Regions from separate parts of the Lysinibacillus sp. OF-1 genome, predicted to be linked through region 1. Evidence: riboswitches for the same ligand, from Rfam matches in the RefSeq annotation. Region 1 holds a riboswitch; the other holds the start of a gene.
The links. A riboswitch is a leader RNA that binds a small molecule or an ion and turns the genes downstream of it on or off. The one in region 1 is predicted to bind cobalamin.
Positions count from the first base shown of each region.

Region 2: another riboswitch for cobalamin. It lies ahead of NV349_RS02660 (ABC transporter substrate-binding protein); the one in region 1 lies ahead of NV349_RS10375 (ABC transporter substrate-binding protein).

Region 1 is NZ_CP102798.1:2,133,110-2,148,947, forward strand. It holds gene NV349_RS10370 (elongation factor G) at 1-1,601, opposite strand, end outside; cobalamin riboswitch at 1,784-1,970, shown strand; gene NV349_RS10375 (ABC transporter substrate-binding protein) at 2,134-3,126, shown strand; gene NV349_RS10380 (precorrin-3B methylase) at 3,177-3,854, shown strand; gene NV349_RS10385 (S9 family peptidase) at 3,926-5,914, shown strand; gene NV349_RS10390 (class I SAM-dependent rRNA methyltransferase) at 6,012-7,208, opposite strand; gene NV349_RS10395 (alpha/beta hydrolase) at 7,271-8,188, opposite strand; gene NV349_RS10400 (dihydrofolate reductase) at 8,350-8,826, shown strand; gene NV349_RS10405 (HIT family protein) at 8,885-9,379, shown strand; gene trhA (PAQR family membrane homeostasis protein TrhA) at 9,400-10,035, opposite strand; gene NV349_RS10415 (DegV family protein) at 10,311-11,153, shown strand; gene NV349_RS10420 (GDSL-type esterase/lipase family protein) at 11,588-12,517, shown strand; gene NV349_RS10425 (YpmS family protein) at 12,522-13,103, shown strand; gene msrA (peptide-methionine (S)-S-oxide reductase MsrA) at 13,116-13,649, shown strand; gene msrB (peptide-methionine (R)-S-oxide reductase MsrB) at 13,642-14,070, shown strand; gene NV349_RS10440 (methyl-accepting chemotaxis protein) at 14,593-15,838, opposite strand, start outside.
Region 2 is NZ_CP102798.1:550,681-566,518, forward strand. It holds gene NV349_RS02615 (transglycosylase domain-containing protein) at 269-2,341, opposite strand; gene speB (agmatinase) at 2,660-3,532, shown strand; gene NV349_RS02625 (hypothetical protein) at 3,780-4,055, shown strand; gene NV349_RS02630 (YidC/Oxa1 family membrane protein insertase) at 4,080-4,712, shown strand; gene NV349_RS02635 (YwiB family protein) at 4,886-5,317, shown strand; gene argS (arginine--tRNA ligase) at 5,317-6,984, shown strand; gene NV349_RS02645 (MerR family transcriptional regulator) at 7,233-7,622, shown strand; gene NV349_RS02650 (class I adenylate-forming enzyme family protein) at 7,615-9,117, shown strand; gene NV349_RS02655 (acyl-CoA dehydrogenase family protein) at 9,119-10,786, shown strand; cobalamin riboswitch at 10,844-11,025, shown strand; gene NV349_RS02660 (ABC transporter substrate-binding protein) at 11,171-12,142, shown strand; gene NV349_RS02665 (FecCD family ABC transporter permease) at 12,139-13,140, shown strand; gene NV349_RS02670 (adenosylcobinamide amidohydrolase) at 13,137-14,597, shown strand; gene NV349_RS02675 (cob(I)yrinic acid a,c-diamide adenosyltransferase) at 14,610-15,173, shown strand; gene NV349_RS02680 (heterodisulfide reductase-related iron-sulfur binding cluster) at 15,444-15,838, shown strand, end outside.

The DNA.
Region 1 (15,838 bases):
TCGTTCGAAGCCTTCATTTTAAAGCGATAATAAGGTTCAAGCAGGATGTTCTGTGCTTGCTCAAGTCCTTGACGTAGCGCACGGAAACTAGCTTCTCGGAAATCGCCGCCCGATGTATGTTCATTATGTCCGCGACCTGTTAGCAGTGTAAAATGAACATCTGTCAGAGGGAAGCCTGTGAGTAAGCCATGGTGATCACGCTCAAACAGGTGCTTTTCAACAAGGCGTTGGTTGCCTACCGATAAATGATCCGCATGGCAGGCATTGCTAAATGTATTACCTACTCCTCGTGGATTGGGCTCCATTAGTAAATGAACTTCTGCATAATGCTTGAGGGGCTCAAAATGACCATAGCCTGTCACCGTCGTCACAATGGTTTCCATATATAAAATTTGGGGCTCGCCAAAGGAGACCGTTAATGAAAAACGCTTCATTAACACCTCTGTCAGTACCTCCAACTGAATAACGCCCATAATGTGCACATGGATTTCCTGGAACTTTTCCTGCCAAACCACACGTAAGGAAGGCTCTTCTGCTTCTAGTAAACGGAAAATTTGTAACACTTCCTTGATATGCTGATGGCCCTCATATTGAACCTTTGCCTGTAGCGTTGGGACAAGCTCATAGGGCTGTGACAGCACAGTAGTGCCGATGCGGTCTCCAATATTGGCCTGACTAAGTCCTTTAACAGCAAAAATCTCTCCCGCTTCAACCTGTTGGACGGTATCAAAGCGACTGCCATTATAGAGGCGAATTTCAGTCACTTTTTCTGTCACTTCTTCAAACGAAAATTCATCCCGAACATGTAAAACTCCCTTGACAGCCTTCATAAATGTTAAACGCTGGTGGCCGTCATGACGAATTTTAAAAACCTCCCCCTCAAACGGTGCATTCACTTCAAAATGGGTGTCTGTTAATAGAGGGAGCTGGGCAAGCAATTCCTTGATGCCCTCATCCTTTAGGGCAGACCCTGTAAAGCAGAGGAAGGCACATTCCTTTTGAATCATGGTCTGTAGCTGAGTAAGACATTGCTCATGCTCCAATGACTCATTCAAAAAGGCATCGAGCAGCTCTTCATTACGCTCAGCCAACCATTCCATGATGCTGCTTGAAACATAATCAGTACGAAGCGGTTCATCGACGAACAGCACCTGCTGGGAACAATCCTTGCGGAGCTGTGTCATAACGGCCTCCACATTGGCTCCTTCGCGATCAATTTTATTGATAAAGAAGAATGTTGGGACATGGTATTTGCGTAAAAGCTGCCACACGGTTTCCGTATGACCCTGTACGCCCTCGACCGCACTAATGATAACAATGGCATAATCCATCACACGAATGGCGCGCTCCATCTCAGGGGAGAAGTCGACATGCCCTGGTGTATCAATCAACGTGTATGTATCGTCGCCTATGTTCATGCGACCTTGCTCGGCAAAAATGGTAATACCACGCTTGCGCTCTAGCTCATGATGATCGAGAAAGGTATCCTGATGATCCACTCGACCACGAGCTTGAATGCTTTGTGTATGAAAAAGTACTTGCTCAGAGAAGGTTGTTTTACCTGCATCCACATGCGCAAGTACACCAATTGTTTTGTACATAACATATCCTCGTTTCTATCTATAGCTATCTTTTCATTGTAACAGAATACTAGCTTATATATTTCTTGTAAAATAGTTCGTATTTTTGTCGAAATAGTGCTAATATAATGATGATTATATATTTAGCAACATACTACTGATTGAGCTACAAATTTTCTTCTGCTAGTCTATCAATAGTATTAATCATTATAGAACGTATTGGTGCAAATGGCATTTGTCATTTGCTTAAAAGGGAAATCGGTGCAATTCCGATGCTGTCCCGCAACTGTAAATGGGGAGTCTGTACAGCATGCCACTGTAGTTTAACTATGGGAAGGCGTATAGATGATGAACCTAAGCCAGGATACCTGCCAGTATGTGTTTTTTGACTAAGAACCACGAGGATGGGGATAGTGATAAAGGTAATGTACCGTTTTTTCACTATGCTACTCTCTTGGCGACAAGAGGGTTTTTTTATGCCCTTCCCACGAATCCTGGTAGCAAAGAAGTCTTTGATTTCTTTCTATAGATGAACAACAAAGGAGAAAAGGACATGAAGAAATGGAAAAGTTTATGGCTGGTGATGGTCATTGCCTTGGTCGCTGTTTTAGGGGCTTGTAATGCAAAGGACAAACCTGAATCAGCAGCGCAAGATGAGAAGGTTGAGCCATCTGAGGCAGCAACGGAAGTAACCATTGACAATAATGAAACAACTCAAACATATAAGGAAGCACCTACAAAAGCGATTAGTTTAAATCAGCATGTGACAGAGATTATGCTAGCGCTAGGCTTAGAGGATTCCATGGTAGGCACAGCTTACTTAGATGATAAAATCTACGAGCCCCTACAAGAAGCATACGATAAAGTGCCTGTGCTTTCTGATCAATACCCAACGAAGGAGCAAGTAATTGATGCCGAGGCTGATTTCTTATATGCAGGCTGGAAGAGTGGCTTTGGTGAAAAGGGTGTTGGAACACCGGAAGAGCTTGAGGAGTTAGGCATTCATACGTATTTACATACGGCTTCCAATATGACAAAGCCAACACTAGAGGATATTTTCACTGATATTCGTAATATCGCAAAAATTTTCCGTATTGAGGATCGTGGAGAAGCCTTAATTGAGCAAATGACGCAAGATGTGGAGGCAATTCAAGCTAAATTACCAAAAGATAGTGAGAAATTACGTGTTCTCGTATTTGATAGCGGTGAAAAGGATGTCTTTACAGCTGGTCAAAACTTTATGAATGAACTAGTGTCAATCGCTGGTGGTCAAAATATTTTTGGTGATGTGGAATCAGGCTGGACAACCGTGTCGAAGGAAGATGCGGTAGACCGTAATCCCGAGGTAGTTGTCGTGATCGATTACGGTGAAACAACGGCCGAACAAAAGATTCAATTCTTAAAAAATGATCCAGCATTAAAGGAGATGGAAGCTGTTAAAAATGATCGCTTTGTCATCCTGCCACTGTCAGCTGCGTCTGAAGGCGTTCGTGCGGCAGAGGCTATTGAAATTTTAGCGAAGGGTTTCTATCCTGATAACTTTTAAAATTCCGAGCTAGCATTGTGCTAGCTCCTTTTTCATAAGGAGCGATATCAATGAATGCATTTCAGAAAAACGTACCAGATCAAACATTTGAAACACTTAATCGTCATGGCGAATTTACACGCTTAGCTGTCAGCCCAGGTATTATTAATAAGCATTATACGCCTGCACAATTTCAAAAAATAGCAGAGATTGCTGGCGAAAAGGGGGCGATTAAGTATTCGGCCTCCTATAGTATTTTAGTGTCCATTCCAACGAGTGCCGTGACAGAGGCTATGCAAGCCTTACGAGAAGTGGGTCTTTATGTTGCACCATCAGGACCCATCATCGCGATGAAGGCCTGTGATTTTTGTGATGGTGAAAAGATGGAGGCTGCTCCGATAACCGAACAGCTTTATCATGCTTTAGAGGGGATCGAGGTACCTGCAAGAGTACGTGTTAACATCAATGGCTGTGCGTCAGCCTGCTACAATGCAGTCTATGATGATATTGGACTCGTTTATCAGCAGGAGAGCTTTGATGTTTATTTAGGCGCTGTACCGATGGGGGCAAAGGCGCAGGCGGGCATGTTATTTGCGAAAAAGGTAGGTGTCGAGCACATTGAAGATTTTTTGCTACAAATGATGAACCTTTATAAGGAACATGCTCGTCCGAATGAACCCTTTTTTAAATTTTATCGCAGAACAAAATCAACCGAATATTGGGAATTAGTAAAAAAATCAATTAACTAGCAGGAATATTACTTAGGGTGTCGAAGTATTGTAGTAGAGTACAGAAAATGACAATACAAAGGAGCAAGAACATGACATCGAAACAAGGGATTCAACCAGAAGATCTTTACCACTTGAAATCAGTAGCCGATCCACAGCTCTCACCTGACGGGACTGAGGTAGTTTATGTTGAGACACGTATTGATGAGAAGAAAAAAGATTATGTCTCGAATTTGTTTTACATAAACCTGAAGAACAAAACACCACAGCAATGGACATTTGGGGAGGATAGAATAAGTTCTCCTATATGGTCACCTGATGGTAGTCAAGTTGCGTTTTTATCCACTAGAACAGGCAAGTCGCAAATTTATGTTCTTTCAAAAGCAGGCGGAGAGGCAAAGCAGGTGACATATTGTAAAAATGGTGTGACATCACCTGTGTGGTCACCATGCGGCAAGAAAATGGCCTTTTCTATCAAGCTAGGTAAAGATGAAACGATTTTGGATAAGGTAACGGATGAAAAGAAAGAAGAAAAAGAACTAAAGCCTCTAGAAATAGACAAGATGAAACATAAATCGGATGCTGCAGGTTTTTTGGATATGGAGCAGTTTAGTCAAATTGCGATCGTCCATTTAGAATCGGGCGAGTTAGAGCAAGTGACGAAAGGAAACAATCATGTCCATCTTGGTACATGGTCACCTGATGGTCAATATATGACGTACTTAGCTGATGTCGCAGAGGATACAGATTTTTCATTTAAGAGCGATATCTATTTATTAGATGTAGAAACAAAGCAAGCGCGTCCGTTAACAGAGGGAACAGGTATGTATTACCAAACGTCATGGTCTCCAAACAGTCGCTTCATCTCTTTCATAGGTAGTGAAAGAGAATTTGAAAATGCTACACAAGCAAAGCTATGGCTCTATGATTTGCAACAAAATCTGCTGACATGTGTAACAAGTGAATTTGACGCCCCTATTGGGGATTTTGCAATCGGCGATTTTCTTCAAGGTGTGGTGTCACCACGTGTTCAATGGTTGAATGATAATCATAGCTTCTACTTCCAAGTAACAGATCACGGTAATGCTGCGATTTATTTCGGAAATATAGATGGTGAAATCTATCCAGCTATTCACGATGATCAATATGTCTATGGTTTTTCACTTGATGCACAACATGATCAAGCAGTCGTAGCCATTAGTACAACGACGAATCCTGGCGATTTATTTTTCGTCAACCTAAAAACGGGTGAAAAAGAACAGCTGACGTCCATCAATGAAGAATTTTTAAAGACGAGAGCATTAGCTGTTCCAGAAGCCATTGAATTTGAGGGAGCAGAGGGCTGGAAGGTAAATGGTTGGATCATGAAGCCAGTTGGTTATGAGGAAGGGAAAAAATATCCTCTAGTGCTTGAAATTCATGGCGGGCCACATGCGATGTATGCCAATACTTATTTTAATGAGTTCCAAATTCTAGCTGCACAAGGATTTGCGGTGCTATATACGAACCCACGTGGCAGTCATGGCTATGGTCAAACGTTTGTTGATGCAGTGCGTGGTGATTATGGTGGCAATGATTATGAGGATCTAATGGCGGCTGTGGACTATGTGCTGGAGCACTATGATTTTATTGATGCAGACCGTCTTGGAGTGACAGGTGGGAGCTATGGCGGCTTTATGACCAACTGGATTGTTGGCCAGACGAATCGCTTTAAAGCAGCTGTGACGCAGCGCTCTATTTCGAACTGGATTAGCTTTTACGGTGTCAGTGATATTGGGTATTACTTTACAGATTGGCAAATTCTTGCGGGACTTGACGATATCGAAAAGCTTTGGCATCATTCACCGCTGAAATATGTCAATAATATCGAAACACCATTGCTCATTTTACACGCTGAAAAAGACTATCGCTGTCCAATTGAGCAGGCGGAGCAATTATTTATCGCCTTAAAGCATCGTAAAAAAGAAACAAAATTCGTGCGCTTCCCTGAGTCCAATCATGAACTGTCAAGGAGCGGAAAACCAACTTTAAGAATCAATCGACTTGAATATATTCGCGATTGGTTTGTGAACTATCTATAAGCAGTATTCAGAGGTGACTTAAGAAATGAATTTCTTAGGTCACTTTTTTATATAAAAAGACAGAATCATAAAGAAATGATTCTGTCTTGAATTCCTGTTAGTCCATTTTTTGAATAAAGACGACCTTCAAATAATTAAATTCAGGGTATTCACGTGAAACACGGAAATCCTTTGGTAAACCGTATTCCTCTACAATTTTATAGCGTGTACGAGTTTCTTTAAATGCTTGGTCAATAAAGCCTTTAAACTTTTTCATCCCAAAGCTAGCATTATTTGTGGAAGCGACAATGATGCCATTTTTAGCGGTAATAGCAATGGCATCCTTCAGTAATTTAGGGTAGTCCTTTGCTGTTGAAAATGTCATTTGCTTCGTACGGGCAAAGCTAGGTGGGTCTAATACAACCAGGTCAAATTGTAAGGCGTGACGCTGCGCATATTTAAAATAATGGAAAACGTCCATTACTTTAATATCCTGTGCTTCATAATCAATTTGATTCACACTGAATTGCTCAATGGTTTTGGCAAGACTGCGTTTAGCTACATCCACACTTGTTGTTTTCATGGCGCCTCCTAGAGCAGCTGCCACTGAAAATGCTCCTGTATAGGAGAATGTATTAAGCATGTTTGTATGGTTTGCATAACGCTCACGAATAGCCAAACGTACCTCGCGTTGATCAAGGAAAATCCCCGTCATCGCTCCGTCGTTTAAATGAACTGCGTATGTCATACCATTTTCCTTCACCATGATTGGAAATTCACCAGGCGTGCCCATCACAAAATCATCCTGTTCAATATACTGCCCTTTGCTATCAAAGCGTTTTTTCTCATAAATAGCTTGGTAGTTCACCGTCTCAGCGAGCGCCTCATACACGACATCTTTCAAGGAGTAAATGCCCTCACTATACCAGCTCACCATGTAGTAGCCATTAAAAAAGTCAATCGTGAGACCGCCGATGCCATCTCCTTCACCATTAAATACACGAAAGGCTGTTGTGTTTTCATTGTTGAAAAATGCTGCACGATTGTCGATGGCTTTTTTGAATTTTTTCATGAAAAAAGTCTTATCGATGGTTTCGTTCACGTCAGTTGTTAGCACCCAGCCAATCCCTTTATTTTGAATACCGTAGTATCCTGTACCAATAAAACGATTATGGTGATCCATGAGCTTGAGAAGCGTACCTTGCTCAGCAGGTAGGCGTCTTGCATCGACCGCATCCTTTGAAATAAGGGGATAGCCTTTTTTTAATTGCTCAGAATAGGGCAGTTGTATTTGTAATGTCATTGTTTGTGTCATCATGTCATCCTTTAAAAAACGTTTTGCTCTATTATCGCACTGTTTGAGCTGGATAGCCAAACTTATTTCAAGAATTCCACAATTTTTGCCACCGTTTCGTTTGTGGCATCTTCAAAATAATTCATTTTACTGAAATAACTATGAATTAAACCTGGCATTGTGACATGTTCTACTGCAACGCCACCAGCTTTTAGTTTTTCTGCATAGCTTAGTCCTTCATCATAGAGAACATCGGCCTCAGCAGCTATGATGATTGTTTTAGGCATGTTACGAACATTCTCTAGCTGAAGAGGGGACACGAGCGGGTTTGTAAAGTTTGCTTCATCTGTATAATGCTGAGAGAACCACTGCATGCCCTGTGCATCTAAGCCGTAGTTTTCACCAAAAAGCTGATAGGATTCCGTTGTAAAGTCGACATTTGTCACGGGATAGATTAGTGCTTGAGCTTGTAACGCTGGACCACCCAATGTAGTAGTTAAGTAAGCAACAACGGTAGCTAAATTTCCACCTGCACTGTCCCCAGCAACAGTTAAGCGATTGACATCTCCACCAAAGGCTTTGATATGCTCAGACACCCATACTAAGCTATCGTAGGCATCATATAAGGGAGTTGGGAAGGGGTATTCTGGTGCTAAACGATAGTCTACTGATACGACAATCGCCTGTGCTTGGTCTGCTAATAGCTGACAGCCTGCATCGACAGACTCTAAATTGCCGTAAACCCAGCCACCACCATGGTAATAAACAATGACAGGTAATGTTTTGTCAAGGACAGGCGTATAGAGACGAAGTGTAATGGCAGCTCCATCTCGCACCGTAATATTGTAATCCTTGATGGATGCTAGCTTTGGTCTGTGTGGTGATTGCCAAAGCGTAGCTGTGCGCATTGTTCTTGCTTCCTGTGGGGTAACTTGGTAATAAGGTGTGCCCGTATGCTGGGCTTCAATATAATGAACAGCTTCTTTTCTTAAAGTAGTCATCTTCATCATTCCTTTATCGTGACGTTGGATATCTCTATTATAAACTATTCATATAATTTTACTAGGATTTAATTTTATAAAAAGAAAATTCATTCATAAATGAGGTGAAATACGCTCATTATGTTTATAATAAAAAAGATGAAAGTATTTGGAGGGACAGTATGATTTCTTTAATTGTGGCACATGATGACAACCATGTCATTGGTTATAACAACGGGATGCCTTGGCATTTACCAGGAGATTTGCAGTATTTTAAAGAGAAAACAATGGGTAAGCCGATGATAATGGGACGTAAAACATTCGAATCCATTGGTCGTCCACTTCCAGGGCGTCGCAACATTGTCATTACGCGCGATGAGAACTACCAAGCGGATGGTATTGAAATCGTGACAAGCTTAGAGGAAGCATTAGCACAAGCTGGAGATGTACCTGAAATCATGATTATTGGTGGTGAGCAAATTTTCCGTTTAGTAATGGAGAAGGCAGATCGTTTATATATTACAAAAATTAATCATGCCTTCCAAGGAGATACCTATTTCCCAAGCTATGAGCAGGATTTTATTGAAATATCATCAGAAAAGCCTGAAACAGCACCAGAAGGCTATACATTCCAATATCAAATTTTTGAACGTAAATAGTGGTGAGACAAGCGCGGTTTTAGTAGACCGTGCTTATTCTGTGTTTAGGGGAGATTCGATGGGAAAAATAACATTATTGAGTGGAGAAATGGCTCATGTTGATTGTTTGAGCTGTGCAATCACAAGTGGACAAATTGAACCCAATGGAGGTGTTGTCGTTGAAACGGATTATTTTCACGCTCACCAGGATGTAGCGTACCCCATAAAGGGATTAGTCATTTTAGCTTCAAAACGTCATATTCATGGCTTTGATGAATTAAAAGAACATGAAAAAATGGACTATATTAACCTCTTAACAACAATTAGAAAGGCTCAAAGGGAAGTATTAGGTATAGAATATGTTTATTACTTTTACAATGAAGATACGACACACCACTTCCATACTTGGATGGTGCCTCGCTATGAGTGGATGAATGGATTTGGGCGTTCTGTTGAATCCCTGAGGCCAATTTTACTGCATGCTAGGCATAAATTGAATGATGAAGAGAATGACAAAGAGGTAAAGGAAGCCATTGCGCTTTTACGAGAATCCATAAAAAAACGCTCCTTATGAAGGGAGCCTTTTTTTATAATTTATAAATAGAAATAGACACAAGCATACATAGAAGCACAGCCCGCCAGTACAAAAAGGTGCCAAATCGCATGGTTGTAGGGTAGGGAGCGCCATGCATAAAACATTGCTCCAATGGTATAGAATAGCCCACCTGCTAGCAGCAAAGCAAAGCCATAAAAACCTAAGTAGAGATAAACGGGCTTAATGGCGAAAATAATTAACCAGCCCATACCAATATAAAAAATCAAGGAAAGTACTTCGAAACGATTAATAAAGAAACATTTAAACAGCACACCGAGTACAGCGAGTGACCAAATAATACATAATAATGTCAAGCCTAGTGTGCCACCAACAGCAATTAATAAAAACGGCGTATAGGTGCCGGCAATTAAAATATAAATGGACGAGTGGTCCAAAATAGCAAAAAAGTGTTTATATTTTCCTGGCATACTGTGTAGCAATGTAGACATTAAAAACAAAATGATGACAGACGCACCAAAAATGCTAAAGGTTGTAATATGTAGTGCATTTCCTGTTTGGACGGCTGCTAACAATAAGACAACCAGTGCCGGAATACTAACAACGAAACCAATACCGTGTGTAATGGCATTCCATAGCTCTTCTTTCCATGATTTATAGTCAAATGAATCCACCATTTGAAACACTCCTTTCGTTCATGTATTTACTATACCCCAATAATTTATTCTTGAACATTTACATTTGTCATATATTTCATATCAAAAATGTCATAAGGCTGTCATATTCTTTGAGGGGCATTGATAGACAAGAGGTGGGCGAAAACGCTATAGTATCCAAGGTAGCGTTTACATGCAAGTTAGGACAGGGCATTACCTAATGACAAATGTCATGTTTACATAATGATTCATTAGTCTATATAATAAATTTTAATGAAGTAAAAGGATGTGTCGAAGTGGGACGAATTCATATAATAACGGACTCAACTTGTGATTTAACAAAAGAAGAAGTAGCACAACATGGCATACATATCGTGCCTTTAACGATTCAAATTGATGGTCAAACATATACAGATGGTGTGGATTTAGAGCCACAGTCTTTTTTAGGCTTAATGAAAAATGCGAAAAATTTACCGAAAAGTTCACAGCCAGCTCCAGGGAAATTTAAAGAATTATATGATGAGCTTGGAAAAGATGGGGATCGAATTATCTCCATCCATATGACAGGTGGTATGAGCGGAACAGTGGAATCGGCACGCCAAGCGGCACAAATGACAGACGCTGATGTAACAGTCATCGACTCACGCTTTATAGCGATTGGTCTCGCTATTCAACTACGTGAAGCCATCCGCATGCGTGATGAGGGCGCAACCGTAGAGGAAATTGTGGCACGTCTGGACAAAGTACGTGACAATACCTACCTATATGTTATTGTAGATACGCTTGAAAACCTAATTAAAGGTGGTCGAATTGGTAAAGGAAAGGGCTTTATCGGTTCACTTCTAAACATCAAAGTCATTGCCAACCTTGAAGGCGGCGTTTACAACCCTGTATCAAAAGTACGTAGCCATAAGCAGGTAGTCAATTACTTATTTAAACAATTTCAAGAAGACACAGCTGGAAAAACAGTCAAGGCAGTGGGCATTTCCCATGCAGATGGCCTATTAACGATGGGCAATCCATTAAAAGCCTTAATCGAAGAGACGGGTTTTAACGATGTAGAAATTGCATTCACATCCCCAATCATCTCGACACACACAGGCCCAGGAGCCATCGGTTTTATTTATTTTGCAGAATAATAGTGAGGAGCTACTACATAAGTAATTGTAGTGGCTTTTTTTCATGCTTAGATCATATTGGACACATTCGAGAGATGAGCGTTTTGTACGACTGCACTCTAAATAAGAGCGCTTTACCGCTAAAGAAGAGTAGCTTCGCATTTGCCTCAAGGCTGAGCGGCTTCGAATGAGGCATGAGCGCATTTGCCTCAAAGCTGAACGTCTTGGAATCAGATGAGAGTACTGCCATCAAAGGTGAGCGACTTTACTCGAAATAAAAACACTTCACCACCAATCATGAACAAACACTAGCTATTCCTATTATAAAGCCACATTACCCAGTGAAGAAACTTGGCAGGAGCACAAAATTATGGAGAACTAAGGGTTAGTCACTTTTCATTGCGGCATGAACTATTCTATAATAGAAGTAATAGAAAGGGATGGAAGGTGGTCAAATGGACATTTGGCGATTTATGTTGTCGTGTTTGACCGTCTTAGTACTAAGTGGTTGTGCAATATCAATCGATGAACCGAATCCGCAAGCAGAACCTGACGGTGAGCAAGCAGGGACGGAGCAAGATATGACGCAGGATGAGCAACAAACAGAGGATGAGGAAAAACCCTCTAAGAATATGTTGACACAAATATTTGAACATTTTTTTGAGCCATCAGCAGAGGATTTATCGCAAATTGATGAAGAACAAGCAAAGCAACTACATTACTTGGCACTTGGAGATTCGTTAACAGATGGTGTCGGTGATGAGTATAGTCAAGACGGTTATGTTGGAAGATTAGCAGATTCATTGCTCGCATGGCCCTCGATTTCAGATGTAGATGTAGATAATCGAGGCAAACGAGGTAGACGCAGTGATCAACTACTAAAATTAGTGAAAAAAGGGCATTATGATGAAGAGTTGCAAGAAGCACAGCTTATTTCCTTAACAATGGGTGGCAATGATGTCATGAAGGTCGTCAAGCAGGATTTATTTAACTTGAAGCGGGACGCTTTTGATAAGGAGCTGCGAGCATATAAAGAACGTTACAGCAAAATCGTAGAAGGCATTCGTGCAAAAAATCCGACAGTGCCCATACTACTCATTGGTTTTTATAATCCATTTTCAATTGTAACCAATGAGGCGAATGAATTTGATACAATTATCACAGAATGGAATAATGTGATTGAAGAAGTAGCAAGCAAGGATTCCAATGCTTGCTATGTATCAGTAGAAGATTTATTTGATTCAAATGAAGAGCTCGTCTATCATACAGATTTTTTCCATCCGAATGCAAAGGGATATGAAAAAATGACAGAGCGTATATTAGCAGCAATGGAGCAGTGTGGTATGGAAAAAAAGATTAACAAGGCAATAGGCTTCGAGGAGTGACAAAATGAATAAATGGAAAGTCGCGTTTTTCGCCTTAGCAGGCACAGTGCTTTTTGCAATCCTCCTCGTCGTTTTTTTAGCAACTAGACCAGTGGATGGCGTCAACGTTGCGAAGAGTTCAGCAGGTGAAAGTGAAAGCAAAGGGAACGTACTCGTTGTGCAAACAACAACAAAGGAATTAGAATCGATATCGAAAAAGTATTTAAAGGATGCAGCGAAGGGCTCACCTTTACCGCTTGATTTTACAATTGGCAATGATATTCAATTAAGAAGCACCCTAACGGCATTTTATACGGAAGTTCCGATTTCCATGAATTTTGAACCGATTGTAGATGACAAAGGCAATATTATTTTAAAGCAGACGAGAATGAATGTTGGACTACTGAAAATTCCACCAGAAACGACTATGAAAATTATGCGCGATTCGGTGGAATTTCCTTCATGGATTACGGTGCATCCGAATGAAGCGGAAATTTATATCGATTTATCCCGCATCAACATCGCTTCAGGATCACGTGTCCGTGCCAAAGAATTAGACTTACCAAATGATAAAATTCTATTGGAAATTATTGTTCCTGGTGAATAAGGAGTGAAAACAATGGCAAAGCAATACGCAACCTTTGCAGGGGGCTGTTTTTGGTGCATGGTCAAGCCCTTTGACGAAACACCTGGCATTGTCTCAGTGCTATCAGGCTATACAGGTGGACATGTTGTCAATCCTACCTATGAACAGGTATGCTCTGAAACGACAGGTCATGTAGAAGCTGTACAAATCGTTTTTGATGATGAATTATATAGCTACGAGCAATTACTAGCGATTTTTTGGACATTGATTGATCCAACTGATGCAGGGGGTCAATTTTTTGACCGTGGAGAGTCTTACACAACGGCCATTTTCTATCATGATGAGGAACAACGTGAGTTAGCAGAACGCTCGAAGGCAGATTTAGCAGCGTCTGGGAAATTTGATAAACCAATCATGGTAAAAATCCTGCCAGCCAGCACCTTTTATCCGGCTGAGGATTATCACCAGCATTATTATAAGAAAAATCCAATGCACTATGAGCGCTATTCGATTGGATCTGGTCGCAGAGCGTTCCAGGAGCATCACTGGGGGAATAAACATGAGTAAAGAACAACGTTTAAAAGAATTAACAGATATGCAATATTACGTCACACAGGAAAATGGCACTGAGCCCCCATTCCGCAATGAATACGATGATCATTTTGCAGAAGGCATCTATGTAGATATTGTTTCTGGGAAACCATTATTCAGCTCACTCGATAAATACAACTCAGGCTGTGGGTGGCCAGCTTTCACCAAGCCGATTGAAAAAGAGCAAGTAACCGAGCTTTTCGATACATCCCACGGCATGCGTCGTGTGGAGGTGCGCAGTAAAGAAGCCGATTCCCATCTAGGACATGTCTTCCCAGACGGTCCAAGTGAGCAAGGAGGCTTGCGCTACTGCATTAACTCAGCAGCGCTCCGATTCGTCCCCAAAGAAGATTTAGAAAAAGAAGGCTATGGCGAGTATCAATCGTTATTTAAATAATCCAATCCTAGCAAGGTAGCTCTTGCTAGGATTTTTTTGTTTTGTAACCTTAAGGTGATGAATTTACTGATGAGGAGGAACTTGCAAAGTGGAAGGATAGACTTTGCAGATTGAAGGATAAAACGCTCAGATTGGTGGATAGAAGCAGCAAAGTGGAGGATAAAACTCATAGATCGATGGATAGAAGCAATAAAGTGGAGGATAGCTCAGCAAAATGAGAGGAGAGTCAGCAGAGTGAAGGAGAAAACGCTCAGATTGGTGGATAGAACCAGCAAAGTGGAGGATAGAACTCATAGATCGATGGATAGAAGCAATAAAGTGGAGGATAGCTCAGCAAAATGAGAGGAGACTCAGCAGATTGAAGGATAAAACGCTCAGATTGATGGATAGAAGCAAAACGAAGGATAGCCCACCATTTCAACAGAGAATCCTTTATTTGAATGATCGAATCTTCAAATTGAAAGGACAGCCTCTCAAAATGAAGGAGGAACCAGCAAAATGCTGGATCCTCTTTCGAGTGACTTATACTTTAAATTCGCTCACTAGGTTACGTAAGCTATCTGCTTGTTGGGCGAGCTCGGTGGCTGCTGCGTTGATTTCCTGCATGGATGCGGAGCCCTGGGTTGCGGCTGCCGCTGAGGTTACCGTGTTGGCTGCTGATTGCTCGGCATAGGCATTGACATGCACGAAGTCACTTGCTACTGCATTGCTAGAGTCAAGTGTAGTCGCAATTTTATCTACCATAGCTGCGATAATCGTCGTTGTTTCCTCTGTATGCGTTAAAATATTGGCTAAGGATTGGTTCGTTTCATTTGTTACTTCCACGCCTCGGATAACAGTTGTCACTCCTTCATGATTTTGGGCAATGATTGACGTAACTTCCTGCTGGATGGACGTCACAATCGTTGTTACTTCTTTCGCTGCGCTTTGTGATTGCTCTGCAAGCTTGCGAACTTCATCTGCTACAACTGCGAAGCCTCGTCCATGTTCGCCAGCGCGTGCCGCTTCAATGGCCGCGTTTAATGCGAGAAGATTTGTTTGCTCAGAAATGGCTGTGATGGTGCCGATAATCGATGTGATGTCGGCAGATTTACGACCTAATGCTTCGACCGTGGACGTTGTGGAAGCCATCGTTTCTTCAATGGATTGCATAACAAGCGAGGATTGTTCCACAGAGCGGCTGCCTTCATCGGCTGCTTGCTGCATAGCGACAGAGGCACGATGGACGGCACTTGCTTGTTCATTTAATTGATGCACGGCATGCTCTAAGTCGCTCATCTTTTGCTGGGCACTATTCATACTTGAAATCGTATTGTCACTATCACTGGCAATATCAGCTGTGGCATCAGCAATATCCTGAATCGTTCGTGCATTTTCATCAGCTAACGACATCAGCTCCTGGCTACTGCTTGATACATGATCCGCTAATTCACTGACACGGCGAATTAAATTAGAAATTGACTCGATTAATGTATTCGTCGAGGCCGCAATGATTGAAAATTCATCACGATTACGTACTTTTACACGTCTTGTCAAATCGCCTCCTGCCTGTGCAATATCAAGGATGGAGTCATTAATAGCCTGTGTATTTCGTTTAAGTGATTTAAAGAGCATATAACCAAAAATGATGATTGCTAAAAAGCCAACAATTGACACGATAAAGAACGTAGTAATGGAAAGATTGACCTGTTGATTAAGCTTGTCTAATTTGGTTTTATTCGACTCGTCCATGACCACATTAATAGATTCAATATTGTTATCGATATGC
Region 2 (15,838 bases), 1.6 Mb from region 1:
GTACACTTGATGCAGAGCTTACATTTTAGTAAGCTAGGACACTTGGTATCGCGAATATGATGAGCGCTATGCGGCATTTGAATAACCCAAACCCAAGCCAAATGCCCCATGATGCTCATACTTCGCGTACCATAAAAAAAGAAAAGCTTTCTGTTCCCACGGACACGTCTCCGGGGAAGAGAAAGCTTTTCTTATTTATTCGTCTATTAGTTACTTTGTCGAGAGCCTTCATAACATAGAACGAGAGCTGTTCAAAAAGGTTTCCGCATTATTGTTTATTTTTATCATCACCTTTAAAAAGTGAGAATGGCAGCATGTTCCAAAATTCTCCCCATGTATCACTGTCGAGAATATCGAAGTTTGTACATTTTTCAGTTGGTACATCCTTAGCTTCTACATAAACAAGACGTTGTTTTGGACAAGCATCAGTAGCGAGTTTACCTGTTTCGATATCAATGACAACGCCCTCTACACCTTTAGGTTTTTTGAAATCCTCATTTTTCGTTCCTTTGTTGACGCTCTCCATAAAGTCAATCCAAATTTGCTTAGTGGCAGCAGTATCTTCCTTCGTTGTAAGGTTTTTACCCTGATCATAGCCGTTCCACACACCAGCAGTTAGACTTGGTGTAAAACCAATTAGCCATTGGTCACTATTGGTAGAACCTGATTTAGCCGCATAGGTGTGTGTCATGCGGGAACGAATACTAATGCCTGTAGCAGGAGAATAATCACTGAAAACCGGGTCAAAAATACCTGTCATCATCTCAGTTAAAATGTATGCATTTTCTTTTGAAATAGCCGTTTCCGCCTTGCTTGAAACATCTTTATTTTCATAAATAACGTCTCCATGAGCATTTTTTATGGACACAATGGTTGTTGGAATGGTTTGCTGTCCCTGAGATGCTAAAATATTATAAGCATTCGTCATCTCATATAATGTCGTTTCAATTGTACCGAGTGCGATAGATAAATTATCTTTAGCACCAATCCCTACACTAAAACGGTTTGCCATATCATGAAATTCCTTGAAGCCAATGTCCTCTAATGTTTTTACGGCGTAAATATTGTCTGAGATCGCAATCGCTTGAGCCATCGTCATATCATGATCTGCAAACTGACCATTGACATTTTTAGGTGCATAAGTGCCACGCCCATTATCATAGGTAAAGGTTGTCTCACCAACATCTAAAAATGTAAGCGGTGTGTAACCATTTTCTAGTGCCGCTGCATATAAAATCGGCTTGATAGTAGAGCCTGGTTGACGTTTAGCCTGTGTGACACGGTTAAATGAACTTACTGAATAGTCACGACCTCCAACTAATGCAGTGACAGCACCTGATTTCGATTCCATACTAACGAATGCTGTTTGAAGATCATTGGCAGGCATGTTTTTTACTACTGCTTCTTCAGCGGCTTTCTGGTGTTCCAGATTAAGCGTTGTTTGAATTGTCCAGCCACCTTCGCTAATATCGAGATTTTTTGACTTTAAAATTTCGCTAGCCTCTTGCCATGCCACATCAAGGAAATAAGGGGCGACAGATTTTGTGGCAACCCAGCTATCATTTTTTAAGACAAGCTGTTCATTTTCAGCTCGTGTTTTTTCTTCTTGTGTAATGGCACCTTGATCCGCCATTAGTTTTAAAATTACGTTTTGGCGATTCGTAGCCTTTTCTAAATTGGCAATAGGTGAATAGATACTTGGTCCCTTTGGTACGCCTGTTAGCATTGCAGCTTCCGCAAGTGTTAAATCAGCGGCAGATTTACCGAAGTAAAATCTACTTGCTGCTTCTACTCCATACATGCCGTGTCCATAGTATACCGTATTTAAATAGCCCTCTAATATTTCGTCCTTGTCATAAAAAACTTCTAATCTATAAGCATACAGGGCTTCATTTAATTTACGTGTCCAAGATTTTTCATGGGAAAGATAAAGATTACGTGCATATTGTTGCGTAATGGTACTAGCCCCTTGGACTTTTCCGCCCGCCTTAATATCCACTAAAATGGCACCAGCAATACGTGAATAATCAAAACCACCATGTTTATAAAAATCTTTATCCTCAACAGCAACTACTGCTTCTTTTAAATAAGGTGACATCTCATCAAGACCAACCCAATAACGTCGTTGATTTGTAAAGTGATCTCCAATTTGGTTCTCATTTTCATCTAAGAAGATGGAAGCTTTCGGTACGGTTAAAGGCGGTGCACCAGCCACTTGAACATAGATGCGTAGAGCGACAAATGCTACGACAATTGCAGATGCAAAGGCGACAAAAAGAGTAAGGGATTTCCGTGTGCGCTTTACACGCTTTTGCTTTCGATGATAGCTTTTTCGTTTCATCCGACTTCACCTCGTTTTCTTACAACTTCTAATTTTAGCTTTAGTATGTGTTTGAACACTCATCTTTAATCGAAATTCTAACTAAAAACTATTGCACTTTATTCAAAAACATCTATACTTTTTTTGTACTACTTGAAATGCGAGCATTCGACAGAAAAATCACACCTTGTAGATTTTAATCGAAATTTGCTAGATGTTCCAATAATGTATACGAGGACGAAAGGATACAGGTTTCATTACAATCCTGTAAGCCATAATAGAAGAAGTTGAAGAGATTTGATAATCAATACAATTTGTTAATGATACGGAGGGCAAGCAATGAGATTTGATGAAGCTTATTCAGGAAATGTTTTTATAAAAAGTCATCCTACCTATGAGGATGCACAAGCCGTTATTTATGGCATGCCAATGGACTGGACAGTAAGTTACCGTCCAGGATCACGTTTCGGTCCACAGCGTATCCGTGAGGTATCGATCGGTCTTGAAGAGTATAGCCCATATCTAGATCGCGAGCTTGAGGAAGTAAAGTACTTTGATGCTGGTGATATTCCACTACCTTTCGGGAATGCACAGCGCTCATTAGATGAAATCGAAAAATTTATTGAAACATTATTAGCGGATGGCAAGATTCCTGTCGGTATGGGTGGGGAGCATTTAGTGTCTTGGCCAGTTATGAAGGCTGTCTCTGCTAAATATGATGATCTTGCCATCATTCATTTTGATGCACATACCGATTTACGTGTGGAATATGAGGGAGAACCACTTTCTCACTCAACACCAATTCGTAAGATTGCGGAACATATTGGACCGAAAAATGTTTATTCTTTCGGCATTCGTTCAGGCATGAAAGAAGAATTTGAATGGGCAAAGGAAAACGGCATGCACATTTCAAAATTTGAAGTGCTTGAGCCGTTAAAAGAGGTTTTACCAACATTAGCTGGGCGCAATGTGTATGTAACGATTGATATTGACGTTTTAGATCCAGCACACGCTCCAGGCACTGGTACAGTAGATTGTGGAGGTATTACATCAAAAGAATTACTAGCTTCCATCCACGCGATAGCAGCTAGTGGTGTAAATGTTGTAGGCTTTGATCTAGTAGAAGTCGCACCTATCTATGATTCATCAGAAATGACGGCAAACACAGCTTCTAAATTATTACGAGAAATGATTTTAGGCTGGGTAAAATAAGTAAGGCATTGAAAACAGATTGATTGAATGGGGTTAGCTATAGGCTTGCCCCATTTTGTATTTTCTATTGAAATGAAGAATAGCTATACGTCATAAATTTGAAACTTATTTTACGTAGTTGCGTAGATAAGTTAAGTAATAGTTTCTATTTTATAGAAGAGAGAAAAATTGATGAAACAACTGTCATCTATTGGTCAGTAGAATGTATGGTTCTTTAATTTAATTAGTGATAGGAAGGAGGAGTATTATGATTTGGTCACTTCTCATCAATGATTTATTCATTATTGTCAGTACAATGGAATACTTTTGGCTATTAGCTTCTTTGGTTTTAACTGTGCTAAGTGTTCATTTGCATCTGTATCTGGTCAATAAAATAACGGTTCAAGAAGTAAAGGACGAAGCGTTTGAAGTTGACTATAATATCACGAATACTTGGACTCCACCTATGCTAACGTGGTTTGTTCTATGTATTAGGACGTCGGAAAACAGTGAGGAAGAAAGTGTATCTCCTAGTTTCATGTAAACTTTTAAACTAGGAGGAATATCATTGTTAACCTTTTTAGCACAACCGATTATTTACTTCATTCATTTCATCCATTCATTTACAGGTAGCTATGCAGTGAGTGTCATTGGCATTACGATTGCAGTAAGATTAATTCTAATGCCGCTATTTATTCAATCTGCAAAACATCAAAAGCGCTCGAAAGAACTAATGTCAGCCATTAAGCCTGAACTAGATGCGCTTACCACTAAATATAAGAACAGTCAAAATGAATCTGAAAAAATAATAGTACAACAAAAAATGCAAGCATTAACGTCAGATTCATTGAAAAGTTCTTTATTAGGCTGTTTACCTATTATTGTTCAATTGCCTGTATTATTTTCACTGTATTACGCGATTAAGTTAGATACCATCATCGCAAGTGAAAATTTCCTATGGATGAATTTAGGTACGATAGATATTGGCATTTCGATTATTGCTTGTTTGATTTATTTGATGCAAAGTGTTTTCTCCTTAGAGAAAAGCCAACCATTTAATATGAAGATTATGGTGTTCATTAATCCAATCATGATCCTCATTTTTAGTTTGTTCAATCCAGCGATTATCCCTATCTATTGGACAGTTAGTGCTATATTATTAATAGTTCAACAATTAATCATTAAAAAATGGTATAGATAAAATGGTATAGATAAAATGAAACTTCTCTCTTTCGATTATGTAAAGAGAGGAGCTTTTATTTATTCTCCATCTATATTTGTGAGATGCTTTACATGACTTCTATCTTGAAAAAACAGGAGTATTCATCCTATAATAAAAAGGTTATAGTAAAAGACTAAAAGGGAGCGTCCATTATGGCGAACGAAATAAGATCGCAAGTGAACATTAAGCTCATTTCTACAATTCGTCCAAGTGATGGAGAGTCCGAAAGTTATGAAATGTGGCTCAAAGGGCAGCTACTTGAAAAAGCAGGAAGCTTATATTTGAAATATGATGAGGTGCAGGAGGATAAAACTATCCGCACAACAATGAAATTAGGACATGAGAAGGCGCTGATTATGCGTGCTGGCTCGGTCAATATGCGCTTACCACTTAACATAATTGAGCAACAAAAAGGGCATTATGAAAGTGAGTTTGGTTCCATGCCACTCATTATTGACACGAAAAAAATGACCTTTACGAAACAGGCATTAAGCGGAGATTTCCATGTACAGTACGATTTACTAATGGGTGGGCAATCCGTTGGCAACTATACATTAGATATTACATTTACGGAGGTACAATGATGAACGCAGTAGAACAAGTACAACAGGCTATAAAAGCAGCAATAGCTCAGGCTGTTGAAAAAGCAGGCTTAGTTGAGGCTGGTACAGAATTATCGATTCACTTGGAATCACCAAAGGATAAAGCGAATGGGGACTATGCAACAAACATTGCAATGCAATTAACGAAATTAGCTAAAAAACCACCTCGTGCTATTGCGGAAGCTATTTTAGAAAATCTTGATACAGCAGGTACAGATATTGAAAAGATCGACATTGCTGGTCCTGGCTTCATGAATATCACAGTACGTAAAGATTTCCTAACTGGGGTAATTACACAGGCTCTTGAACAAGGTACTGACTACGGCCGTTCAAATGCTGGTGCTGGGGAAAAGATTCAAGTGGAGTTTGTTTCAGCAAACCCTACAGGGGACCTTCATCTAGGACATGCACGTGGAGCTTCTGTTGGGGATTCATTATGTAATGTATTAGATATGGCTGGTTACAGCGTCTCTCGTGAATATTATATTAATGATGCGGGCAATCAAATTAATAACCTAGCTTACTCATTAGAAGCACGCTATAAACAAGCACTAGGTATGGAAGCGGAGATGCCAGAAGACGGCTATCATGGGCAAGATATTATTGATATTGCGGGTAAATTAGCGGAGGAGCATGGTGAAGCTATTTTAGCAAAATCAGAGGATGAACGTTTTGCATTCTTCCGTCAACACGGTTTAGCCTTAGAATTAGATAAATTAAAAACAGACTTAGCAAACTTCCGCGTGAACTTTAATGTCTGGTATTCTGAAACGTCTCTATATGAAAACGGTAAAATCGAAGTAGCGTTAGATAAATTAAAAGCAAATGGTCATGTCTTTGAAGAAGATGGTGCTACTTGGTTCCGCTCTACAACATTTGGTGATGATAAAGACCGTGTGTTAATTAAAAATGATGGTTCGTTCACATACTTAACGCCAGATATTGCTTACCACGAAGACAAAATTGTCCGTGGTTTCGATAAATTAATCAATATTTGGGGAGCTGACCACCACGGTTATATTCCACGTATGAAAGCAGCTATTCAGGCCCTTGGCTATGATCGTGATACATTAGAAGTAGAAGTTATTCAAATGGTTCAGCTTTATAAAAACGGTGAAAAATTCAAAATGTCTAAACGGACAGGGAACGCGGTAACAATGCGTGAGCTTGTAGAAGAGGTTGGCCTTGATGCAGTACGATACTTCTTCGTGAAAACTGCAGGCGATTCTCATATGGACTTTGACCTTGATCTTGCTGTATCACAATCTAATGAAAACCCAGTGTACTATGCACAATATGCACATGCTCGTATTTCATCTATTTTACGCTCAGCAAATGAGCAAGGATTTGCTGCAGCAACAGATCATCTTAATCTGTTAACAGCAGAAAAAGAAATTGATTTACTGAAAAAGATTGGCGATTTCCCGAGAGTGGTAGCAGAAGCGGCGAAACACCGTACACCACACCGAATCGCTAACTATATTCAAGAGACAGCAGCAACATTCCATAGCTTCTACAATGCAGAAAAAGTATTGGATGCTTCCAACAAGGAGTTAACAGAGGCTCGTTTAGCATTAATTACAGCTGTACGCACAACAATTGCTAATGCACTACGTTTAATCGGCGTATCTGCACCAGAAAAAATGTAATACTTTTTAAGCCCCTAACATGATGAATGTTAGGGGTTTTTTAGTGGCTAGAAGGCCAAAAATGGGCGATAACATTCTAAAAGTGGTTGATAAAACAGTAAATGTGAAAGATAAAAAGGCACAAGGAACGGATAGCACTAAAAATTAGCTGTTTCAAACTTAATTTTTCTGTTAATTTCGAAAATTTTGTTGAAGTTTACGTCAACGTCAATGATATACTGTTGACAATAAGGAAAGGGGAGATGGTTTTGAAGACGATTCAGGAGGTAGCAAAGGAATTCAATGTATCTACTCGTACAATTCGTTATTATGAAGAACTTGGTCTTCTTCGTCCCGATCGCTCATCTACCAATCAACGAACCTTTTCAAAAAAAGAATTGGCGAAGCTCAAGCTTATTTTCAGAGGCAAGCGTTACGGGTTCTCACTAGAGGAAATCAAAGAGATGGTTTTACTTTTTGATTTTGATCGCTCAGGTATTCAGCAATTAGAGCGGACAGTAGAGTATGGAGAACAAAAAATTCAAGAGATTGAGAGTAAAATTGCTGAGCTGACGCAAATGAAACAGGAATTACAGCAAATGCAAGGCATGTTTAGTGAAAAATTAGCTACTTTAAAGGGAGAGATGCATGATGAATAGTTCCAGTTTGTTAGCACGAAATGCCCGTAAGTATCCAAAAAATGAAGCCATTATTTGTCATGGCAGAAGAGTGACCTATCGTGATTTAGATGAACAAGTAACACGTTTTAGTCATGCTTTGCTAGAGCAAGGAGTAAGTCAGGATGATAAGGTTTTAATCTTTATGCCGAACGTTTTAGAGTTTGTTGTAAGCTATTTTGCTATTCAGCGTATCGGGGCAATCGTTGTTCCAGTCAATGCGAAATTTACATTGCAGGAAGTAGAGTATGTGGCACAGCATGCCGAAGCGAAGGCGATTGTTGTTCATGAGGCGATTTTTGCCGCAGTGGAACAGCTAGCTGCTGTACCATTAAAAATTAAAACCGGCCAAGAAAAAGCAGGTTGGCAGCATTACGAAACAATGCTTCAAAATGCGAGCACACAAACAATTGATTGCCAGCTACAAGAAGATGACCCTTCGACTATTTTGTATACATCTGGTACGACAGGAAAACCAAAGGGTGTGTTATTTAGCTACCGTAATATTTTAACAGTGGCACAAATGATTGCTGTTGAAATGGAAGTGAAACCTGAAAGCCGTATATTGCTCATGATGCCATTAACTCATTCAGCACCATTGCATTTATTTTTAATGGCGGGCGTATTTGTAGGGTCAACAAGCGTATTAACACCAACCTTTACACCAGACCTTTTTATCGATGCCATTGAGCAGGAAAAAACGACGCATTTCTTTGGAGCGCCTGTTGCTTATTTATTAACGGCTCAGATGCCGAAGCTACAAACGGCTGATTTGTCTTCCATGAAGTGGTGGGTATATGGTGGAGCACCATTATCTCAAAATGAGGTTCGCTTCATTCAACAGGCATTCCGAACAACTAATTTAACCTGTGTTTATGGATTAACAGAGGCGGGTCCGAGTGGCTCACTGTTATTTGGCAAGGAGCATGAAACGAAGGCTGGGAGTATTGGCCAACGGGCGCCACTTGGCACAGAGCTTCGTATTGTCAATGACAATGGAGAAGATGTAAATGTGGGCGAAGTAGGAGAAATTGTCTTATTTGGTGAGGGTAATATGCTTGGCTACTTCAAGGATGAAATAGCAACCAAGGCTGCTTACATTGATGGGTGGTTAAAAACAGGAGATCTGGCTCGGATGGATGAGGACGGCTTTATTTGGATTGTGGATCGCAAAAAAGATGTCATTATTTCAGGTGGTGTCAATATTTATCCGAAGGAAATTGAAGATTGCCTATTAAGCTTTGAAGGGATATTTGAAGTTGCTGTCATTGGTATACCACATCCGCAATGGGGGGAAACCGTGAAGGCTGTATATGCTACGAAACAAGACATAGATGAGGATGCATTGAAAGCTTATTTAGAGGAACGGCTTGCGAAGTATAAACTACCACGTATTTTCGAAAAAGTGGAAGCGCTACCACGCAATGCTTCAGGCAAAATTTTAAAACAATCCTTGAAAGGACAAGAGGTGAGATAGCATGAAGGTTTTACAGCAGGAAGAAATGCGTGCAACAAACTTTTTTACAGAGGAAGAAACGCTTCAAAAAGTGTTAGAAATGATGTTAGATAAAGAGTTTTTATCTTATGCACACAGAGAACTGACAGATTTCGGTGAGTTATGTGCAGGTGATATTGACGTAAGGGCAAAACATACTGATCGGCAGGGAGAGCCCCGCCTTGAACGGTATAATGCTTATGGAGAAGAGGTATCAGAGGTTTGGGTGAATGACGGTTACAAAAAAACAATTGAAGAGACATATAATACGGGAATTGTTGGCTACGTGCACAAAGAAATTCCACAGTTAGGTCACAAAGGGAATTATGTCTATAGCTTTGCACAAGGTTATTTACTATCTCATGCAGAGCCCGGTTTTTATTGTCCCGTGACTTTGACGATGGCTACGGCTTATCTATTAGATCATTATGCTGATGAGGATGTAAAGCAGCGTTTCTTGCCACATGTTTGTGCAACAGGAGAGACGGAGCTATACGAAGGGGCAACATTTTTAACAGAACGTCAAGGAGGGTCAGACGTTGGGGCAAATGTTGTGGAGGCCAGAAAAGTAGGCAATGAGTACCGTCTCTATGGAGAAAAATACTTCGCATCCAATGTAGGTATGTGTGGCGTAGCAATGGTGTTGGCACGTTTAGAAGGCGCACAAGCAGGCTCTAAAGGGTTAACGTTATTTGCAGTTCCATGGAATAATGAAGATGGTACGGCCAATCATCTTCGTATTCGTCGATTGAAAGATAAATTAGGCGTTCGAGCAGTCCCATCGGGCGAGGTAGAGTTTGATGGTGCCCTTGCTTATATTGTAGGGGAACAAAATAAAGGGATTTATTACATGCTAGAAGCACTAAATCTTTCGAGAATTTGTAATGCAGTCGCATCGATTGGTATTATGCGTCGAGGCTTTTTAGAGGCAAAGCATTATGTGACCAATCGATATGCATTTGGCAAGCCCTTAACACAATACCCAATGATCCAGGATACATTAGGGAAGTTTGCTGCTAAGCTGCATGTGGAAGTAGCGACAGTATTTGATCTTATTCAATTATACGATAAAGTGACAAGTGGGCAGGGAACACAACAAGATCTCATTATGAATCGTTTATATATTGCCATTATGAAAAAGGAAACGGCAGAGCAAGCCGTTCATTATGCTAGTGAAGCGATTGAATTACATGGTGGTAATGGCTATATTGAAGACTTTGTGACACCACGCTTACTAAGGGATGCACAAGTATTGACGGTATGGGAGGGAACGGCAAATATTTTGGCTTTAGAACTTATTCGTTTAGTGGATAAATTCCATGCACATGAACTGTTTGTCCGTGAAATGGAGACAAGGCTAGAGAAGCTAGCGGATAGTCCACTAGTGCAAATTGTGGAAGAGCAGTTGGTAAATCTTGCGGCTACATTACAAATTTTTAGCGCTTTAGATGAAGCAACTAAAACTTTTGAAGCAAAAGATATAGCGAAAAAGATGGCCCATCTTTATGAAAGTGTTGTAGCGGTGGAATGGGCACTAAAATTTGGCGGGAAGTACGAAAAGCTAGCGGATATCTATTTAGAGCAAACGTGGTCATTGCGACAAATAGGTGCACAAATGAAAACCGTACAATATTTTTCTGAAATTGTATAATTGCCAAGGAGTCGTCTGGAATGGAGGCGACTTCTTTTATTTTCATGTATAATGAAATCAACTGAATATTATAAAGGTTCTTTACTTAAGTAAAGTGAAAAGGGAAGTCGGTGTAATTCCGATGCGGTCCCGCCACTGTAAGTGTGAGTTTTTTCAAATAATGCCACTGAAGATTTCGGGAAGGCTTGAAAAACGCAATAAGCACGAGCCAGGAGACCTGCCTTTATAGTATAGACATGACAGCCTACGAGGATAGGGTGGTGGATTTTGTATCAGTTTTTTGGTGCGATTTTGACCCCTCATCATTCGAAGATGAGGGGTCTTATTTTGATGGAGAAAATATTTCTAACCAATTGACGCACGGATCAACAAAGGAGGATTCACATGAAGAAATTTTGGAAAATAGGATTATCAGCATTTTTAGCAGTAGGTTTGTTAGCAGCATGCGGGCAAGAAGCCAAAAATGACAAGCCAGTAGCTACGGAGCAGCAAACACAGCAAGAGACTCCACAGGTGGATGAAGCAACATTCCCAATGACCATAACAGATGCCATTGGCAAGGATGTTACACTTGAAGCACCGCCTGAAAAAATTGTTTCTCTTATTCCAAGTAACACAGAGATATTATTTGAACTTGGTTTAAATGATGAAATAGTTGGGGTGACAGACAATGATGATTATCCACCAGAAGTCGCTGAAAAGGATAAAGTTGGGGGCATGGAGTACAATATTGAAAAAATTATTGCCTTAAAGCCAGATATCGTGTTTTCGCATGAATCTAGCATGTCCCTTTCAGAAGCGGCGATTGAACAGCTTGAGTCAGCAGGTTTGAAAGTGTTTGTCGTAAAAAATGCACAAGACTTTAATGAAACTTACACAACGATTGAGCTACTTGGTCGTGCAACAGGGAAATTACCAGAGGCTGAAAAAATCATTGCTAATATGAAGGAAAAAGTGGAAGATGTCCTGACAAAAGTAAAGGATGTCGAACCCAAAAAAGTGCTAGTCGAAGCATCGGATGAACCTACTATTTATACGGCGGGTAATGGCACATTTATGAATGCTATGCTGGAGATGATTCATGCAGAAAACGTAGCGGCAGATGCGAAGGATTGGTATGAAATTAGTTCAGAACAAATTATTGCGAAAAACCCAGATGTCATCGTTGTGACATATCATTATGTACCAGATATTTTAACAAAAATACCACAACGTGCTGGTTTCGATACTGTTAATGCCGTGAAAAATAAGGCAATCGTTCAAGTAGATGAAAGCACAACAAGTCGTCAAGGTCCCCGTTTAGGAGAAGGTCTTGAAGAATTAGCAAAAGCTATTTATCCAGAGGTATTTAAGTGAAAAAAATAGCACTAGCCTATGTACTAACATGTACGCTTCTTGTCATTAGTATCTGGTGTGGCGTAGCAATAGGCTCAGTTCATATTCCGTTAGAAGTTTTATGGAATCAAGCAGTTGATGAAACGGCTGCTAATATCTTTTGGAAAATCCGTCTGCCACGCGTGTTGTTAGCGGGACTAGTGGGAGCTTCTTTGGCCATTGCTGGAGCAGCTTTCCAAGGGTTGTTAAAAAATCCATTGGCAGATCCATATACATTAGGCGTTTCATCAGGGGCATCTGTTGGTGCTGTTATTACGATTTTTTTTAGTATATCTATACCGGTCGTAGGCTTGTATGCCCTACCCACTTTTAGTATGATAGGCGCAATCATCACGATGGTAGTGGTCATGAGCTTTGCTAGAATGGTAGACCGTTCATTGAAGATGGAAACGTTAATTTTAACAGGTGTTATTTTTAGCTCATTTCTAGGTTCTCTCATTTCATTAATGATCGCTTTATCTGGAGAAGAGCTACGCCAAGTAATTGGCTGGTTACTAGGTTCTGTGTCAATGCGTGGATGGCCATATGTCCAAATGATCACGCCATTTGTTATTGTTGGTTCCATTATGCTTTGGACGCAAAGACGAGAGCTAAATGTTTTGTTATATGGTGAAGAGCGCGCGAAGCATTTAGGTGTCAATGTGAAACGTAGTAAGTATTTGATTTTAGCGGGTGGCTCCATGTTAACAGGAGCTGCTGTAGCGGTTTCTGGCACAATTGGCTTTGTAGGATTAGTTGTACCGCATATGACAAGGATGATTTGGGGTTCTGACCACCGCCATTTATTGCCATTATCGTTTTTCAATGGCGCAACTTTACTCATTGTTTGCGATTTAGTAGCACGAACAATTATTGTGCCAAGAGAGCTACCTATTGGTGTTATTACGGCGTTTATTGGTGCACCTGTTTTCTCCTATATTTTTTATAAGCAACGAAGAAGTAAGGGGGTACGGGCATGATTATTGTCGAACATCTATCAGGTGGTTATGAAGATGTACCAATCGTCAAGGACATTAGTTTTACTGTGGAAAAAGGGAAAATTCTTGGTATTCTGGGACCGAATGGTAGTGGGAAATCCACATTATTAAAGGTAATGAGTGGGATATTACCAGCTACTGCTGGAACAATCACAATTGATGGACAAAATATCCTTTCTTATAATGCCCGTGCTTTGGCGCAAAAGATGGCTGTACTACCACAGCTTCATGCAAATGCTTTCTCAAACAGTGTAAGGGAGGCCATTTCACTAGGGCGCTACCCCCATCAAACAGGTTTTTTCTCAAGTTGGTCTGAACAGGATGAACAGGCTGTTCAGCATGCCATGCTGCAAACAGGTGTGAAACGCTATGAGCACACCCCGTTAGAATTTTTATCGGGTGGTGAACAACAAAGAGTATTTGTTGCCCAGGCATTAGCGCAAACAGCAGAAATTCTACTGCTGGATGAGCCAACCAATCATCTAGACATTGCACATCAACGGCAAATCTTAGATATGGTCAGGAAGGAAGCTGTGGAGTGTGGTTTAACGGTCGTTATGGTACTACATGATATGAATTTAGCCTCTCTCTATTGTGATGAATTATTGCTTATGGAGGGTGGGCAAATGAGAGCACTTGGAGTACCGCATGAAGTATTAATAGCCTCCCAAATTGAAGAAGTTTATCAAGCACGAGTGGCTACATATGCCCATCCCGAAATACCAAAACCTCAAATTACAATGATGCCCGCAACAACTGATTACCAGCAGCGAGCTGTCATCAAAAAAGAACATTTCATGATAACGGAACACTATATTCAACTTCAATCAGAGATTCCGTTAAAAACAGTGTCCTCTGCTGTTCATAACCCAGGTATTGGCTGGCATAATTGCTTGTTAAACCGCTCTGTACCTGGTGATTATGTGATAAGTGATGTAAAAAGAGAAGTTAGTGATTTTTTGCAAAGAGAGAATTTTTCCCCAACAAGTACTGTTGTGATGCTGACAGCAGTGCCAACAGCTCTTGTTGCCATCAATGAATTTTCAGCGCCTTTTGGCAGTATGATAGTAGCTGTAACAGCTGGTGTGGGCAATGCGGTTGATGTATCACGTGTACACGAAAGACAGGATGATCCATATATTGGTACTATCAATACATGGATCATAATCAATGGCTGTTTATCGGAGGAGGCATTTTTCCAGGCACTGATGACAGCTACAGAGGCGAAAACAAAAGCTTTGCAATCAGAAGATATTCGTGACGAGCGTAGTGGAACTATTGCTACAGGAACTGCTACAGATAGTCTGTTAATTGCAGCAACTCAAAAAGGGGAAGAAATGCTGTATGGTGGCCCGATTACGGAAGTTGGTAAAATGATTGCCAAGGGTGTTTATGAAACAACAGTTCAGGCCATCAGAAATTATAAAAATCAGTTTTAGGAGATGAGAGAAATGAAGCTTTACACGAAAACAGGCGATACGGGGAAAACAAGTCTAATTGGCGGACGCGTTGATAAAGATAGCTTACGTGTTGAAACATACGGGGCGATTGATGAATTAAACTCTTTTATCGGGAAGGCAGTAAGTGAATTAGATCAAGCACTTTTTAAGGATATTTTAACAGATCTTGAAACAATTCAGCATGAACTATTCGATGCTGGTGGTGACCTTGCCAATGTGATGAAAGAACGCCACTATAAATTAACAGAGCAACCGATTGAAGTGCTGGAAGCTCGTATAGATGCTTTATCAGATGAGGCACCACCATTACAACGTTTTATTTTACCAGGTGGCGCACCAGCAGCTGCAACTTTACACATTGCTCGTACAGTTGCACGACGAGCAGAGCGTGAAATGGTGACACTTATGAAAGAAGTGGAGGACGTGCCGAAAGTTGTACAAAAATATTTAAATCGATTATCAGATTATTTATTTGCAGCCGCACGTGTTGTAAATGCTCGATTAAACGTAGCAGATATTGAATACATTCGCAGTGGCAATGTCTTCAAAAAATAAACTTGTTATGTGAATGTCGCAGCTTTTATTAATTAAATTTTAAAAAGGAAAAGTAAAAAAATGCTACTTTGAATAAATTTCAGGGTGGCTTTTTTTCTTGTAAAGTGTAAGAATATAAAATTATCAGAAATATTTCCGTTTTATGTTGACTGAATGCTCACTCATTTATTAGAATAGGAATATATTGATATAGTGACGCACATTTCCGTATGAACTAGCAAATTTGCCGCAAAGAGAGAAAATTACGACAAACTAAAGGGGGGACCAACCATGAGTCCATTATTAATTGCTAACATAGTCTTAACAGTCGTGGTTGTGCTTTATGCAGTAGGATTGTTCTTCTATCTGTTGAAAACACGCTATAAGTATGTGCAATTGGGGAAAAAGGTTGAGTTTGATGAAAGTGTTAAAGAGCGACTACGCTATATTATGGTCAATGTATTTGGTCAAAACAAGCTATTAAAGGATCCAAAGAGTGGATTAATTCACGTGATGTTTTTCTATGGATTTTTGATGGTTCAGTTAGGGGCCATTGATTTAATTTGGAAAGGACTAGCACCAGGATCACATCTGCCATTAGGTATTTTCTATGGTGTCTTTACGTTCTTCCAAGAGCTTGTAGTTTTAATGATTTTAGTTGCGGTAGTGTGGGCATTTTACCGCCG